DNA from 4 places in the Peribacillus sp. NPDC058002 genome. Region 4 is predicted to be linked to each of the others. Evidence: riboswitches for the same ligand, from Rfam matches in the RefSeq annotation. Region 4 holds a riboswitch; each other region holds the start of a gene.
The links. Region 4 has a riboswitch for S-adenosylmethionine ahead of ACFVSH_RS07490 (O-acetylhomoserine aminocarboxypropyltransferase/cysteine synthase family protein). Riboswitches for the same ligand answer to the same signal wherever they lie in the genome.

Region 1 (4,021 bases), on a different contig from region 4:
GTCAGGCCATCGGGAAATCGATGGTCTTTTTTTATTACTGGGTTTGAAAAAGAGTTAATAATGATGCTAAGGAAAAGGGTGCCCATAATCATGAGGCACCCATCCTGAAATCATTTTGCAGCAACTGCTTCCCCTTTGGCAATATTAAAGAGGGCTGCATCGAAGTCCTTTATTAAATCGTCCGGATTTTCAAGTCCGACAGAGAGGCGGAGCAAGCTGTTCGTGATGCCTCGCTTTTCCCTTTCATCATCAGGCATGGCTGCATGGGACATTTTGGCTGGGTAAGATAAAATAGATTCGACCGCTCCAAGGCTTACGGCAAAAACAGGGAGCTCGACAGTGTTTACGAAAGAACGGAAGGCTTCCTCACTTTCCAATTCAAATGATAGGACCGCCCCCGCTCCAAGTGACTGGCCTTTCTGGATGGCGTGCTGTGGATGATCGGAAAGGCCGGGATAATACACTTTTTTCACCAATGGCTGTTCCTTTAAGTAGGCTGCAATCTTTTCTGCCCCTTTTTGTGAATGTTCCATTCTAACTGATAAGGTTTTCAAACCTCTCATTACAAGCCAGGCATCCTGGACACCAAGGACCGCTCCAAAGGAGTTTTGGAGCGAACCGAGTCTTGCGGCCAATTCCGGATCTTTCACTACCGCAAGCCCAGCTACCACATCACTATGTCCGGATAAAAACTTCGTCGCGCTATGAAGGACAACATCAGCACCCAGATTCAACGGTTTTTGCAATGCCGGGGTCAAGAATGTGTTATCAACAAAACTTAAGGCACCAGCTTTTTTGGCGATATCACATACGGCTTGAATATCGGTCACTTTAAGTAACGGATTTGAAGGCGTTTCGATATAGATGGCCCTGGTATTTGGCTGAACGGCAGCTTTGACGCTTTCAAGGTCCGTCATGTCCACGAAGGTATGCTCAATATTGAAACGAGTCAATACGCTTGTGACCATCCTGAATGTTCCGCCGTACACATCTTCGGAAATGACGATATGATCCCCGGCAGACAATAGCAGGAAGGCTGTTGAAATGGCAGCCATACCTGAAGAAAAAGCAAAGCCGTGAGTGCCTTCCTCAAGTTCGGCAATGATGTCTTCAAGTGCTTCGCGAGTCGGGTTCCCGCTTCTGCTGTAATCATATTTGCCAAATTGATCGATATCGGATTGATGGAAAGTCGATGCATGCTGAATGGGGACGCTCACACCGCCCGTTGCCGGATCGAATTTATGCTGATTATGAAGTAATTTCGTTTCAAAGCTAAAATCATGACCTGTCATCGTAGCGCCTCCCTTTTTACATGTGCGAATGCTTGCTGCAAGTCCTGAATCAAATCATCGCTATCCTCGATGCCAACGGAGAAGCGGAGCAGACGATTACAAACTCCATTTGCCGTTCTGACTTCAAGCGGTATATCGGCATGCGTTTGTGTGGCAGGATAGGTGATAAAGCTTTCAACCCCTCCAAGGCTTTCTGCAAAGGAAATTAATGAGAGCGATTGTAAAAAGGGGTTGACCGCCGATTCATCAATGATACGGAATGAAATCATGCCGCCTTTGCCGGGATACAATACGTCCGTGACACAATCATGTTCCGACAAGTAATCTACAAGTATTTTGGCATTCTTTTCATGACGCTCCATCCGCAATGCCAAGGTTTTCATTCCACGCATCAATAGCCAAGAATCAAAGGGGCTCAAGACAGCTCCGGTACCATTATGATGGAAGGCTAGTGCATCACATAATTCAGCGCCGCTAGCAACGATCAGTCCGGCGAGCACATCATTATGACCACCGAGATACTTGGTTGCACTGTGAATCACGATATCCGCTCCAAGCAGGATGGGTTGTTGAATAAGAGGCGTGTAAAAAGTATTATCAACGATCAATAGTAAATTATTTTGTTTGGCCAATGCGGCAACAGCGCTAATGTCCGTTTGCTGCATAAGAGGGTTAGTGGGAGTTTCGATGAAGATGGCTTTCGTGTGAGGAGTGATGGCTTTTTCTATATCCTCCAAACAACAAGTGTTTACATAGTCACACTGCAATCCCCATTTTTTAAAACCTTGTTCTAACAGACGATATGTACCACCATAAAGATCTTCGCTGACAATCCAGGCATCACCTGATTTAAAAAGGGCAAGGATAGTGGAAATGGCGGCCATTCCTGAACTGCAGGCATAACCTTGGTCGCCTTTTTCCAGATCGGCGATGGAACGCTCCAATAATTGGCGTGTAGGATTACCTGTCCTTGTGTAGTCGAATCCCGTCGATTGGCCAATTCCTTCATGGCGAAAAGCTGTTGAAAAGTATACTGGCGGATTGACTGTTCCTGTCGCCGTTTCGCTGCGGTTTCCTAATTGAGCAAGATATGTTTCAGTTTTGTACATGGTTTTCACTGCTCCTTTGAGTTATATAAAATAAAAAAAAGTCTTCTTTAAGAAGAAGACTTTGATTAAGTAAGGACGAGTCATTCTTCTTATCTTCCAAGTTCACAAACTTGTGGAATTAGCACCTTTTCATTGGTTTGAAACAAATGAAGGTTGCTGAGGTGTCATCGGGCCATTCCCTCTACCTCTCTCGATAAGAGTTTAGATTATTCAATTTCTTTTGAATTTACTATATATACAAAATACTGTCAAGGACATTTTGGGATGGATAATGCTTGGATGTTCATGTCCAGGTTAATTGGTGCCTAGTGCGACAACACTTTATGTATCTAAAAAAAAGAATATCCGAATCTTCATATAAACACGAAGGGTCATGCAATTTTCGGAAAAAGTGAAAGGTCAGCGGATATTTTTGCTTTAAAATAATAAAGTTTGTACAATGTATGGAGAGAAAGAATAATACGACATTATTCATTTCATATGCAAATTGGTCTCAATGAATAGTGCAAACATAGGAGGAGAACACATGGAATACAGAATCGAACGAGATACGATGGGTGAAGTGAAAGTTCCTGCTGATAAATATTGGGGAGCACAAACCGAGAGAAGCCGTAACAATTTCAAAATCGGTAACGAAAAAATGCCGATTGAATTAGTTCGTGCATTTGCATACGTTAAACAAGCTGCGGCAAAGGTGAACTATGATCTTGGTGATCTTTCGGAAGTTAAAAAGAATGCCATCGTCAAGATTTGCGGCGAAATCCTCGAAGGAACGCTAGATGAGCATTTCCCGCTTGTAGTTTGGCAAACGGGAAGCGGTACGCAAAGTAATATGAACGTGAATGAAGTGGTCGCTAACAAAGGAAATGAATGGTTAAAAGAAAACGGTGAATCGGAAACCCTTCATCCGAATGATGATGTTAACAAGGCACAGAGCTCCAATGATACTTTCCCGACAGCCATGCATATTGCTGCCTTTATGGAAGTCGCTGAAAAATTGGTTCCTGCCATTAAAGCTCTTCGTGATACATTCGATACAAAAGAAAAAGAATTTTGGGATGTCGTGAAAATTGGCCGGACACATCTTCAAGATGCTACACCATTAACATTGGGACAAGAGATTTCCGGCTGGAAAGCGATGCTCGACAAAAATCTAGCGATGATTGAGGAAAGCAGCCAAAAATTATTGAACCTTGCACTAGGAGGAACGGCTGTAGGAACCGGAATCAATACAAAAAAAGAATTCCCGGGACTTTCCGCCAAACAAATTGCAGCTGATACTGGATATCCTTTTGTCACATCTGATAATAAGTTCCATGCATTGACAAGCCATAACGAAATCGTCTACGCACACGGCGCTTTAAAAGCATTGGCAGCGGATTTAATGAAAATTGCGAACGATGTCAGATGGCTGGCAAGTGGTCCAAGAAGCGGAATCGGCGAAATAGCCATTCCGGAAAACGAGCCAGGCAGCTCCATCATGCCAGGTAAAGTCAATCCAACACAAAGTGAAGCGCTTACCATGATTGCAACTCAAATCGTGGGTAACGATGCTACAATTGGCTTTGCAGCAAGCCAAGGTAATTTTGAATTGAATGTATTCAAGCCTGTCATCATCTA
Region 2 (4,021 bases), on a different contig from region 4:
GGATGCCAAAGTGCTTGGCTAATATGGCCAATCCCAATGTCCCGATTTTATTGGCTGTATCTCCATTAGCCGCAATCCTGTCTGCCCCGACGATAATTCCATTTATCCGTTTCTGGTGAATCGTATGTGCAGCCATATTATCTGAAATTAAGGTGACATCAACCCCCGCTTGCATCAATTCCCAAGCCGTCAAACGCGCACCTTGCAGGACAGGCCTGGTTTCACATGCGTATACTTTTAACGGAAAGTCCCTTTCTTTAGCCAGGTGGAAAGGAGCCAAGGCTGTGCCATACCGAGCTGTGGCAATTCCCCCAGCATTGCAATGGGTTAGTATGGAATCTCCTCTAGTGAATAAGGATAAACCATGTTCCCCGATTTTCCTGCACATTTCTTCATCTTCAGCAAAGATGGCTTTAGCCTCCGATACAAGTGCTTCCTTTGCAGCTGAAATGCTTTGCGCAGCATGCAAGGTGTTCTCCATCCTCCTTAACGCCCAAAAAAGGTTTACTGCAGTTGGCCTTGAAGAGGCGAGTTTTTCAATATGCCTCGTTACATTTCTCTTGAAATCCCCTAATTCAGCGGTTGTTTCCTGTTTGGCACCAAGTGCAACACCAAATGCTGCCGTCAGTCCAATTGCTGGCGCACCGCGAACTTTTAATGTCAAAATGCTGTCATATACATCATTAACTGAATGAAGTTCAATAAATTCAGTTATGGAAGGTAGGGCTTGTTGATTTAATAATGTAATATGGGTATCATCCCAGTGTACCGAATAGGGTAAGGGTGCTAGTGTAGTCATGTGCAGGGCTCCTTTTAAATGATTGAATAAGATGGCAGTGTACGTTGCTTCAACGCTTCAATGACAGCTGGAACATCTAATTCATCCCGTTTTTTAATTAAAAATGCACCAATTTCCAACGTTGCCGTTTTGGCAGCAATCCTTATCTCTTTATTTTCAATGACGTTTAAATCGGCAACATGGGAAAGGCCAATGGTTCGCCGAATCAGTTCACAGCCGGCAAAACCGAAGGCATCTTTTTTGAATTTTGTCAGTAAGTAAGGCAGATAACCTTTCACATGGCGGAATGGGCTTTTATTTTGACCTTCCCATAAGTCGGTATAAGTTTCTTCAAAGGCATTCCAAAATTCATGAAGGTGTGTGAAAATCTCTTCCTTTCCAGCGCCATTGCGTGTGACTGCCTGGAAGAGAAGGTTGGCGGTGTATTGACCAAGGTCAAAACCAACGGGTCCATAAAAAGCGAATTCCGGATCAATAACCTTTGTTTCAGTTTCACTTGCAAATATACTTCCAGTATGTAAATCTCCATGAAGTAAGGCTTCCTGCTCGGTTTCAAAGCTTTGTTTCAGCTTAGCGACCTCAAGTATCACTTCTTGATCATTCCAGATAATTTTGGCGGCATCAGTCAATTCCACCTCGAAGTCTCCTGGGAGTTCCTCAAAAAATGGATCTGTGAAAATAAAGACCTCAGTGATTTTGCAGAGTTCTGGATTCGTGAAATGTCGGGCCACTTCCTTTTTCGCAGATGGTTCTAGATGATAATCGGATGTATAAAATGCCGTCTTAGCAACAAACTCACCAATATGCTGTGAAAGCAATGGATATGAATCGCCATCGATCAATCCTGTTCTAACGATTTTCAAGTGCGATAAATCCTCCATGACCGTGATGGCAAGCTGTTCATCCGAATAATAGACTTGCGGTACGAATTCAGGGCAATAACTTTTGAAATGAATCAGCGCATTCGCTTCAATGGCAGCCCTTTTCAATGTCAGCGGCCAGCTTTCACCAAGTACCTTGGCATAAGGGACCGCTTGTTTGATGATTATTCCTTTATTTGTGTGCATGTCTGTAACATGAAAAACATAATTTAAGTTTCCATCGCCGATTTCTTTACACTTTAAACTTGCATCCGCATTGACCAACCCAAGTTTTTTTGCAAGGGTTATAGCTGTTTCGTTTGTCAATCTCTTAAAATTTGAATGGTTTTGAGTCATTCTTTTTCCCTCCAGAATCAAAATAAGAATAAAAAAGCCTCTTTCATATAGAAAGAGGCAGAAGTTTTGGCTTCGGACCTCTTATCTTCCAGAAAATGAATTCTGGTGGAATTAGCACCGTGCTCTGTGGATTTTATAATCCGGCGGTGAATCCGCCCCATTTCACAATGGTATTACAGTCGGTTGCTGGGCTTCATAGGGCCTTTATCCCTCAGCCTGCTCTTGATAAGAGTAAATGTTTTCTGAAATTTTAATCTTCGGGAAAATAATAACAACCTTTTGAATAGTTTGTCAATGGGTAAATTAATAAAAATCAGGGCGGCGATCTTCGAATACAGGTATTTTGTTTCGGGCTTCCGTAACTTTATTGAAATCCAAGGTGCCTGTCAAGAGTTCGTTTCCTTCTCCGGCTTCACTAATGAGATTCCCCCATGGATCAATAATCAAGGAATGACCAGCAAATGTATTATTGACATCCGAACCTGAACGATTAACGGCTACAACATAGGCTTGGTTCTCGATGGCACGGCTAATCAATAAGGCTCTCCAGTGATCGAGTCTCGGCTTTGGCCATTCCGCCGTTACGAATAGAACTTCGGCGCCTTGAACGGTATGGGCACGCTGCCATTCAGGGAAACGGATGTCATAACAAATGAATCCAGCACATATTTTTTCATCAAGAGTAAATAAACCATCTTTTTCTCCTGGCTGCAGGAAATGATGTTCATCCATTAACTGAAATAAGTGTAGCTTATCATATTCTTTAATGAGATTCCCATGTTTATCGATGATGATCATCGTGTTATAGATTCCCTTGCTTGTCTTTTTCGCGATGGAACCGCCTATGATGTGAATTTGGTGTTTTTGTGCCTGTGTTTTTAAAAATTCAATCGTTTTTTCTGCCTCGTGATCAGCAATCTCATTTAACCTGGTCAAGTCGTATCCTGTTGTCCAAAGCTCCGGTAAAATGACGATATCGGGTTCTGACCGTGTTGCTTTTTCCAACCATTGTTCTGCAACCTGAAAATTGATATCCGGTTGACCAAAGGCTATATCCATTTGAATACAAGCTATTTTCCATTTCATCGATTAAAACCTCCACATGTAAAAAATGCTTTACAAGACTATGATAAACATATATCATTTGTGACTAGAATTTCAAGAAATTTCAGAGAAGGTGTATAAATGTTGCAATTCGAAAAATCCGGCCAGCTTCAGGACCTGCCCAAGCAGTTTTTTGCTTCACTAGTCGCAAAAGTCAATGCAATAACGGAGCAAGGACATGATGTCATTAATTTAGGCCAGGGAAACCCTGATCAGCCGACGCCAGAACATATCGTGAAAAGTTTGCAGTCGGCTGCTGAAAAAACGATTAATCATAAATATTCGCCATTCCGGGGACATCAATATTTAAAAGATGCTGCCGCCGTCTTTTATGAACGAGAATACGGTGTCAAGCTGGATCCGAATAGCGAAGTGGCGATTCTCTTCGGGGGGAAGGCAGGTCTTGTCGAACTGCCGCAGTGTTTATTGAATCCAGGTGATACGATCCTAGTTCCAGATCCCGGCTATCCCGATTATCTTTCCGGAGTTGTTTTAGCCCGGGCAAAGACCGAACTCATGCCTCTGACAGAAGAAAATGGTTTTCTTCCGAAATATGATGAAATACATAAAGAAGTACTTGATAAAGCCAAAATGATGTTCTTGAACTATCCGAATAATCCCACAGGTGCTTCTGCAACTGATAGTTTCTTTGATGAAACCGTCTCCTTCGCAAAAGAGCATTCCATTTGTGTGGTCCACGATTTCGCTTATGGCGCGATCGGATTCGACGGAAAAAAACCGATAAGCTTTCTCCAATCGGAGGGAGCGAAGGATGTAGGAATAGAAATATACACACTATCGAAAACATACAATATGGCAGGATGGAGAGTAGGCTTCGCAGTGGGGAATAAGAGTGTAATAGAAGCTCTTGAACTATTGCAAGACCATCTTTATGTGAGTC
Region 3 (4,021 bases), on a different contig from region 4:
ATGGATGAAACTAAGCGGCGGATAAATGAATTCGCTAAGGAATATGACTACATTATTCTTACATTATGTACAGACGTTATTGATTCAGCCTACGCACCTGGGGTAAGTGCTCCATCGCCTTTTGGACTGAATCCGAAATTGGTCCGTGCCATTATCAGGCATATCGTATCGAATGAAAAGATCCTCTCCTTTGATATCTCGGAAGTGAATCCTTCGTTGGATGAAAATAATATAACCGTTACATTGGCAGCACATTTAATAAATGAGGTTTTACTTCATTTTAAATAATGAATGGCTTTCCTAAAATGCCATCTCCATAATCATCTATCTGTATTGAAGCGAAAAACCTTTTACAGCGCCTGACTGTCCATGATTCATTCATGGGCAGTCTTTTTTACGCCGCCAATTCAAGGATTCATGCTCCCGGGCTTTGTTCGACTAACCCTTTAAGGTGTAAAGGAACCTCCATGCTGCCTCTTCATTAGAAGATTAACCATGACTCTGCCAGAGTTCAATACTGATACTTGTGGATTTTTAGTTTATAATAACAACCATCTAGCCTATTGAGGGGGGATTCCATGAATGAATATAAAGTAACGGTAAGGAATGGCAGTACCTTGATTTTGTCGGAAATCATTAAAGCTGAAGATGAAAGAGAAGTCCTTGGCACCCTTTTGATTTCCAGCGAATTATTTAATCAGCCATTTACCGACATCAGGATTTTAGAACACTGATTTGTGCCTGCTTGTTCCATTTGTTACACTGTAATAAATCTTAATACGGTAGGCGATATTATGTGTGGACGTTTCACCCTTTTCACTGACATTGAAGAAATAAAAGATCGGTTTGATATACAAGGATCATTTGATGAGGAATACCAATTCAGCTACAATATTGCTCCCTCCCAATCCGTGTTATCCGTCATTAATGACGGGGCAATGAACCGACTTGGATATCTTCGGTGGGGACTCATTCCATTCTGGGCAAAAGACGAAAAAGTTGGCTATAAAATGATCAATGCCAGAGCGGAAACCATTGCAGAGAAAGCAAGCTTCAAGAATGCGTATAAGAAGAAGAGATGCTTGATAATCGCTGACTCATTTTACGAATGGAAAAAGACACCAGAAAGAAAAATACCGATGCGAATAAAAATGAAGAATCATGCTCCATTTGGAATGGCCGGTATATGGGAATCCTGGAAATCTCCCGAAGGCCTCAGCATTTACACGTGCTCCGTTATAACAACCGTTCCTAATGAGCTGATGACCAGCATTCATGATCGTATGCCTGTAATCCTTAAACCAGAAGATGAAAAAGATTGGTTGAATCCATCCATTAATGATCCTGCATATCTGCAGCAGTATTTAAAGTCATTCGACTCAGAACAAATGGAAGCTTTTGAGGTATCGACTGATGTGAACTCGACTAAAAAAAATTCACCTAATCTAATACAACAAATTTGCTGAGAGGTCATTAGACCTCTTTTTATATTAATTCCGCCCGGATAAATATCAGTGGAAGACTCATTGTACTGATTAACTGCAAACAGTAAGAAGTGCATGTGAATACTATAAAACTAAACCTTGCGAAAATAGACAAAATGCTGTACTCTTATATTTGCTTTTCAAAACGACTTCGATGTCGCTTTAACAAACACAGATGGTTACAGCAAGTTTCCAGTTTGGTACTTTTCTGACAGGTATCGTAATAGTTGATAAATTATATAATTTTGATCTTCTTATCAAGAGAGACGGAGGGACTGGCCCGAAGATGTCTCGGCAGCGGACTTAATGGGAGTGCTGTGCCAAATCCAGCAGGCTGATTTTCGCCTGAAAGATAAGGAGGGTGTTTTTTATAAATTAAAAGACCTCTTCTTGTTTTAATAGAAGGGGTCTTTTTTATGCTGACAGCTGTTTTTTTTTGCTATAGCTCCATCACTGGATAATCAAGCTCAAATTGGCGTTATTTGCGAAAACTGTTAAAAGAATAAAGGCTATGACACATGTCATGGGAAAAATAAAAAGAGGTGTACATCATGAGTGCAAACAATAAAGGGAATCCATGGGCATTGATTCCATTTGTCGTATTTTTAATTTTATTTATAGGGTCCGGAATCGTCACTAAAGATTTTTATTCATTTCCGGTGATTGTAGCCATTTCTATTGCATCAGCAGCTGCATTGGCAATGAATCGGAAAGAAAGTTTCAATCAAAAGGTTGATATTTTCTGTAAAGGTGCCGGTGACGCTAATATTATGTTAATGGTAATCATTTTCCTTTTAGCCGGCGCTTTTTCCGAAGTTGCGAATGGTATGGGGGCAGTTGAATCAACCGTGAATCTTGCCTTAGCGGTTTTTCCGCAAAATCTTTTAATGGTAGGGATATTCATTATCGCTTGTTTTATTTCCCTATCTATGGGAACGAGCATGGGAACGATTGTAGCCCTAGCACCTATCGGGGTGGGAATTAGCGAGCAAACCGATATTTCGCTTGCCCTCTCAATGGCGGCTGTTATTGGTGGTGCGATGTTTGGGGATAACCTATCCTTCATTTCAGATACGACAATCGCTGCAGTTCGAACACAGGGAACGAAAATGAAGGATAAGTTTAAGGTGAATTTTTTCATCGTTTTACCTGCGGCCATCATCACATGTGCTATCCTAGGAATATTAACGATGGGTGAACAAGCCGACATCACCCAAAATTCTTATAATTGGGTGAAGATTCTTCCATACCTTTGCGTATTGATCACTGCATTGGCAGGAGTCAATGTGTTCCTGGTCCTATCCATCGGAATCGTCCTTGCCGGAATTATCGGCTTGGCGGATGGAAGTTATCAACCGTTGGGTGTCATTCAAAAAGTTGGTGAGGGAATGGCGGGAATGTATGAAATCTCCTTCCTTGCCATTTTAATTGCAGGTATGGTTGCTGTAATCAAACATAATGGTGGCATCGATTATCTACTCCACCTCGTGACACGAAATAGCAAATCAAAAAAAGGGGCGGAATTCAGCATTGCCGGGCTTGTTGGTTTGACGAACCTTTCAACGGCAAATAACACGATTTCGATTATCATTGCCGGGCCACTTGCCAAAAACATCGCTGAAAAGTATGGGATTGATCCGCGTAAATCGGCGAGCATCCTTGACGTTTTTGCCTGTTGTATCCAAGGGGTGATTCCATATGGGGCACAGCTGCTTGTTGCAGCAGGGGTAGCAAAGATCTCTCCCATAAGCATCTTGCCGTATTCATATTACCCAATACTAATTGGACTTTGTGGAGTCGTTGCCATCTTGATTGGTTATCCACGGTTTCAGTCGGGAAATGATGAATCGAAGAAACGGACTTATTAAAAAGAGGATAATAATGAAAAAAACACCCTGAATCATTGGATACAGGGTGTTTTCTGTATGGGTGAAATCTTCCCACTTATGTCAGTATAAGTGTTCATAAAGTAATCAATTCATCTGCTAGGGATTTCTTTAATTTATGGTAAACAACTTATTTCATAACCAAAATAACTGCTTCATTCCGGTTCATATTATTAATCGTTTTGCGTGCGGCATTTGTCATGAATAGAGGACAACACCAACTAAACCAGAAAGTATAATTACATAAGCTGGGTGCCAGCGTAATTTCATTAGGGCAAATAACGATAATCCAAAAACGAGTAATAAGCTTATCGTATGCCATGAAAAGTTTGGGGCTATCATATGATTGGAAAGTGCTAAACTGATTGCTGCAAAGAGGATTAAACTGGTGACAATGGGTCTTAATCCATAAAACATGGATTGAATAACTGGATAATGATTCAATTTGCTGAAGAAGGTGGCTATAACGGTCACGAATATAATAGCAGGTAGCAAGATTCCGAGAGCGGATGATATGGCTCCTGCTAATCCAGCAGTCGAATAGCCAACGAGAATGGCACTATTGGCTGTGACAGGTCCTGGGGACATCCCGGAAATGGCGATTATATCGGTAAATTGTTGCGTCGTCATCCATCCATGCTGTGAGACTTC
Region 4 (4,021 bases):
ACTAGCGGTCAAAAATATCGGGAGCTGGGCTTAAAGGATAAGCTGAAAGAAGCTACTGAAGCAGAGATGCTTGATATATTGTCCACGGATGGCATGCTTCTGAAAAGGCCGATTGTTACAGATGGCACTAAAGTGACGGTAGGTTTCAAAGAAGAGCAATTCGAACAGGTTTGGAACTGAAATTTCACAAAATATTTGGTTAATTCCTTACTTAAACACACTATCTACCTTATAATGAAATAGATAAATAAGATGTACATATGGAGGGTTAATAATGACGACAACACCAAAAGAACTTCGTTACACTAAAGAACATGAATGGGTCAAAACGGAAGATGGAACAGTGCGCATTGGGATTACAGCTTTCGCACAGTCCGAGCTTGGGGACATCGTATTCGTTGAGCTTCCGGAAATCGGCGATGAATTGAAAGCGAACGAACCATTTGGAAGTGTTGAATCCGTTAAGACCGTTTCTGAGCTTTATGCACCTATCAGTGGCAAGGTTGTTGAAGTAAACGAAGATTTAAGTGACAACCCTGAATATGTAAATGAGTCTCCTTATGAAAAGGCATGGATGGTCGTGCTTGAACCATCTAATAGCAATGATATTGAAAACTTGATGAGCGCCGAAGAGTATGAGAGTTTAATCAACGGTTAAAAAGAAGGAGAGGGGGGACTGAATAGGCCTGCTCTCTTTTTCATTTTATACAGCGGCAGTTGCGCACATAATTCATGAGATGGAGTGATGACATGGAGTGGGGCGAATTCGATAAAGTGATCATTGTAGAAGGCAGTTCCGATAGAAGAAAAGTTGCCTCCGTTTTAAATGAAGATGTGGAAATAAGATGTACAAATGGGACCATATCATTAACTAAGCTGGATGAATTAGTGGATGAATTGATGGATCGTGATGTTTATCTCCTTTTTGACGCAGATGAATCAGGAGAAAAGCTGCGGAAGCAGTTCCGAAGGGAAATGCCGGAAGCGAACCACCTGTATATTAATAAAATGTACAAAGAAGTGGAAAGCTCACCCGAACATCATATCGCAACTGTGCTACTATCTGCCAATATGAATGTGAAAATGAAATTTTTAAGTCAAAGGGTGAACGACTAATTGATGCAGGAATGGAAAGAAGAAGAGTGTAAGCTTGCTGTTGAAAATGGGGAAACCTTTTGCTTATATTTATATACGCCTTTATGCGGCACTTGTCAGGTCGCCTCCAAGATGCTGACGATATCCTTGGAGCTGTTCCCGGAATTGAAGGCAGGCAAAATGAATATGAACTATGTCCAAGCAATTGCCGAATCATATGAAATCGAAAGTGTGCCCTGTTTATTGCTTTTCAAAAAAGGAAAGCTGCACAAAAAAATATATGCCTTTCAATCCGTTCCTTATTTGTACGGATTGCTTAAGGAAATCAGCTAAGAAACCAATCAGAGCCGTGGTTGGTTTCTTTGTTGCGGACATTTGAATTAAACAAAGAATATTCTAACAATTAATTGACTGATTTATTCTAAAATGATATATTTTGAATTAAGTAATGGCAGAATTTAATAGTTCTTATCAAGAGTGGCGGAGGGACTGGCCCGACGAAGCCCGGCAACCGGTATAATTTTATATACGGTGCTAATTCCAGCAGAGTGTTGGCTCTGGTAGATGAGGTGTGTTCTTGAGACCTCTTCTTGTTGAAGTGGTTTTTTTGTTTATAAAAGGCCAGATATCATATAATTCCAACTAAATCCATAGAAAAAGGTGAAACCATATGTCAGGGAAAAAGTTGCGTTTCGAAACATTGAGTGTTCATGGCGGTCTGCAAACTGATGAAACAGGTGCCCGTGCAGTTCCTATCTACCAAAGCAATGCATACTTGTTCAAAGACACCGACCATGCAGCGAATTTATTTGGCCTAAAGGAGAATGGCTATATATATACACGGCTTCATAATCCCACGGTCAGCGTTTTTGAGGAAAGAATGGCCTTATTGGAAGGTGGCATCGGCGGATTGGCAACAGCAAGTGGAATGGCTGCCATCTCACTTTCAATCCTGAACATTGCCGCTGCAGGTGATGAGATTGTTTCAGCCTCTACATTATATGGCGGTACTTATAACCTTTTTGAAAATACTCTTCCTAAATATGGGATCAAAGTGAAGTTCGTTTCTCCCGATGATCCTGAAAATTTCAAAAGGGCGATTACGCCAAGAACTAAAGCCATTTTTGCCGAAACGATCGGTAATCCAAGTTTGAGGGTGCTTGATATTGAAGCGGTGGCGAAAATCGCCCATGAAGCCGGCATACCTTTAATCATTGATAATACCTTTGCAACACCATATCTTTGCAGACCAATTGATTTTGGCGCGGACATCGTCATCCATTCCGCTACAAAATGGCTTCTGGGAAATGGAACGACACTAGGCGGTGTCATCGTGGATGGAGGGAAGTTCGATTGGAACTCGCCAAACTACCCTGGCTTCACGGAGCCTGACCCAAGTTACGACGGTCTGGTATACGCCGAGGCAGTTGGACCTGCCGCATTCATAACGAAAGCCCGAGTCCAGTTACTTCGTGATTTAGGCCCTGCGCTAAGTGCCCAAAGTGCATTCCAGTTTACGCTTGGACTTGAAACGCTGCATGTAAGGATGAAAGAGCATCTATCAAACACCAAGTCTGTCATTGAATATTTAAAAAACCATCCTGCCGTGACTTGGGTTTCGCATCCTGGTGATGAGGATCATCCCGATAAGGCCCTTGCGGATAAATATTTGCCTAAGGGAGCTGGATCTGTCGTGACTTTTGGAATACAAGGTAATCGCGAAGCTGGGGCAAAACTTATCAATTCGGTGGAATTATGGTCCCATGTGGCGAATGTAGGGGATGCGAAGAGCTTGATCATCCACCCAGCCAGTACGACCCATCAACAATTGAATGAGGCGGGTCTTGCGAAAGCGGGTGTAAGTGCCGATCAAGTCCGTTTATCAATTGGGATTGAAAATGTAGACGACTTAATAGAAGATTTAGAGCAGGCAATTGAAAAAGCGACGAATATCGTCTCCTTGACTTCCAAAACGCTTTAAGCAAAGTTCCTGTTCATCCTTGAACTAGAAATAATATACATTGCGCTCCTTTTTTATCTATGATAAAATTTCTCCATACTAAAGAACTTAATGATGTACAAATATTCTATATATTAGCTCTTATCAAGAGAGGTGGAGGGATGTGCCCGATGAAACCCGGCAACCGACAAGGAGATTTCCTTGGAAAGGTGCCAATTCACACAAAGTTTAATTACTTTGGAAGATGAGAGAAAGGCCTGTTTCTTCACCTGCCTTTCTGCTCATGCAGAAAGGTTTTTTCTGTTTTAATGGGGAAAACATGTGCATGATATGAGAAACAGACTAATAATGTAAAGAAATCAACTAAGTTCATAGGTTTTATTGGATAAAAGAGGTGAGGATTAATGATTACATTGACGAAAGTCAGTAAGCTGTTCCGAACAGGAAAAGGAAACAGTGAGACGATCAAGGCTGTAAATAATGTGAATGTTGAAATAAATAAAGGCGAGATTTTCGGTATCATCGGTTACAGTGGAGCGGGGAAAAGTACTTTGATCAGAATGCTCAATGGATTGGAAACTCCTACAGAGGGATCCGTTGTGGTGGCTGAGAAGGAAATTTCAAAAATTAAAGGGGCTCAGCTCCGTAAGGCCCGTCAAGAAATCAGCATGATTTTCCAACATTTCAATCTATTATGGTCAAGGACCGTTCAGGAAAATATTTCTTTCCCATTGGAAATTGCAGGAGTTTCTAAAACTGAACGAACCAATCGTGTGAACGAGTTGATCAAGTTAGTCGGACTGGAAGGCAGGGAAAAGGCCTATCCTTCACAATTAAGCGGAGGGCAAAAGCAAAGGGTGGGAATAGCCAGGGCTCTGGCAAATGACCCTAAAGTGCTGCTGTGTGATGAAGCGACATCTGCCTTGGATCCACAGACTACCGACTCCATACTCGAATTGCTTGTTG

Region 1: another riboswitch for S-adenosylmethionine. It lies ahead of ACFVSH_RS15230 (methionine biosynthesis PLP-dependent protein); the one in region 4 lies ahead of ACFVSH_RS07490 (O-acetylhomoserine aminocarboxypropyltransferase/cysteine synthase family protein).
Region 2: another riboswitch for S-adenosylmethionine. It lies ahead of mtnK (S-methyl-5-thioribose kinase); the one in region 4 lies ahead of ACFVSH_RS07490 (O-acetylhomoserine aminocarboxypropyltransferase/cysteine synthase family protein).
Region 3: another riboswitch for S-adenosylmethionine. It lies ahead of ACFVSH_RS19975 (Na+/H+ antiporter NhaC family protein); the one in region 4 lies ahead of ACFVSH_RS07490 (O-acetylhomoserine aminocarboxypropyltransferase/cysteine synthase family protein).

Annotation. Positions count from the first base shown of each region.
Region 1 covers NZ_JBHVQU010000084.1:8,084-12,104, forward strand. Annotated here, with positions in the region: gene metC (cystathionine beta-lyase) at 111-1,292, opposite strand; gene ACFVSH_RS15230 (methionine biosynthesis PLP-dependent protein) at 1,289-2,401, opposite strand; SAM riboswitch class I at 2,488-2,601, opposite strand; gene fumC (class II fumarate hydratase) at 2,928-4,021, shown strand, end outside.
Region 2 covers NZ_JBHVQU010000222.1:1,276-5,296, forward strand. Annotated here, with positions in the region: gene mtnA (S-methyl-5-thioribose-1-phosphate isomerase) at 1-799, opposite strand, end outside; gene mtnK (S-methyl-5-thioribose kinase) at 814-2,016, opposite strand; SAM riboswitch class I at 2,095-2,248, opposite strand; gene ACFVSH_RS22110 (carbon-nitrogen family hydrolase) at 2,320-3,102, opposite strand; gene ACFVSH_RS22115 (pyridoxal phosphate-dependent aminotransferase) at 3,202-4,021, shown strand, end outside.
Region 3 covers NZ_JBHVQU010000163.1:876-4,896, forward strand. Annotated here, with positions in the region: gene hutG (formimidoylglutamase) at 1-288, shown strand, start outside; gene ACFVSH_RS19965 (hypothetical protein) at 579-734, shown strand; gene ACFVSH_RS19970 (SOS response-associated peptidase) at 795-1,466, shown strand; SAM riboswitch class I at 1,736-1,843, shown strand; gene ACFVSH_RS19975 (Na+/H+ antiporter NhaC family protein) at 2,036-3,352, shown strand; gene ACFVSH_RS19980 (chromate transporter) at 3,569-4,021, opposite strand, start outside.
Region 4 covers NZ_JBHVQU010000025.1:12,600-16,620, forward strand. Annotated here, with positions in the region: gene ACFVSH_RS07470 (arsenate reductase family protein) at 1-180, shown strand, start outside; gene gcvH (glycine cleavage system protein GcvH) at 275-658, shown strand; gene ACFVSH_RS07480 (toprim domain-containing protein) at 751-1,116, shown strand; gene ACFVSH_RS07485 (thioredoxin family protein) at 1,120-1,428, shown strand; SAM riboswitch class I at 1,561-1,666, shown strand; gene ACFVSH_RS07490 (O-acetylhomoserine aminocarboxypropyltransferase/cysteine synthase family protein) at 1,766-3,076, shown strand; SAM riboswitch class I at 3,194-3,306, shown strand; gene ACFVSH_RS07495 (methionine ABC transporter ATP-binding protein) at 3,460-4,021, shown strand, end outside.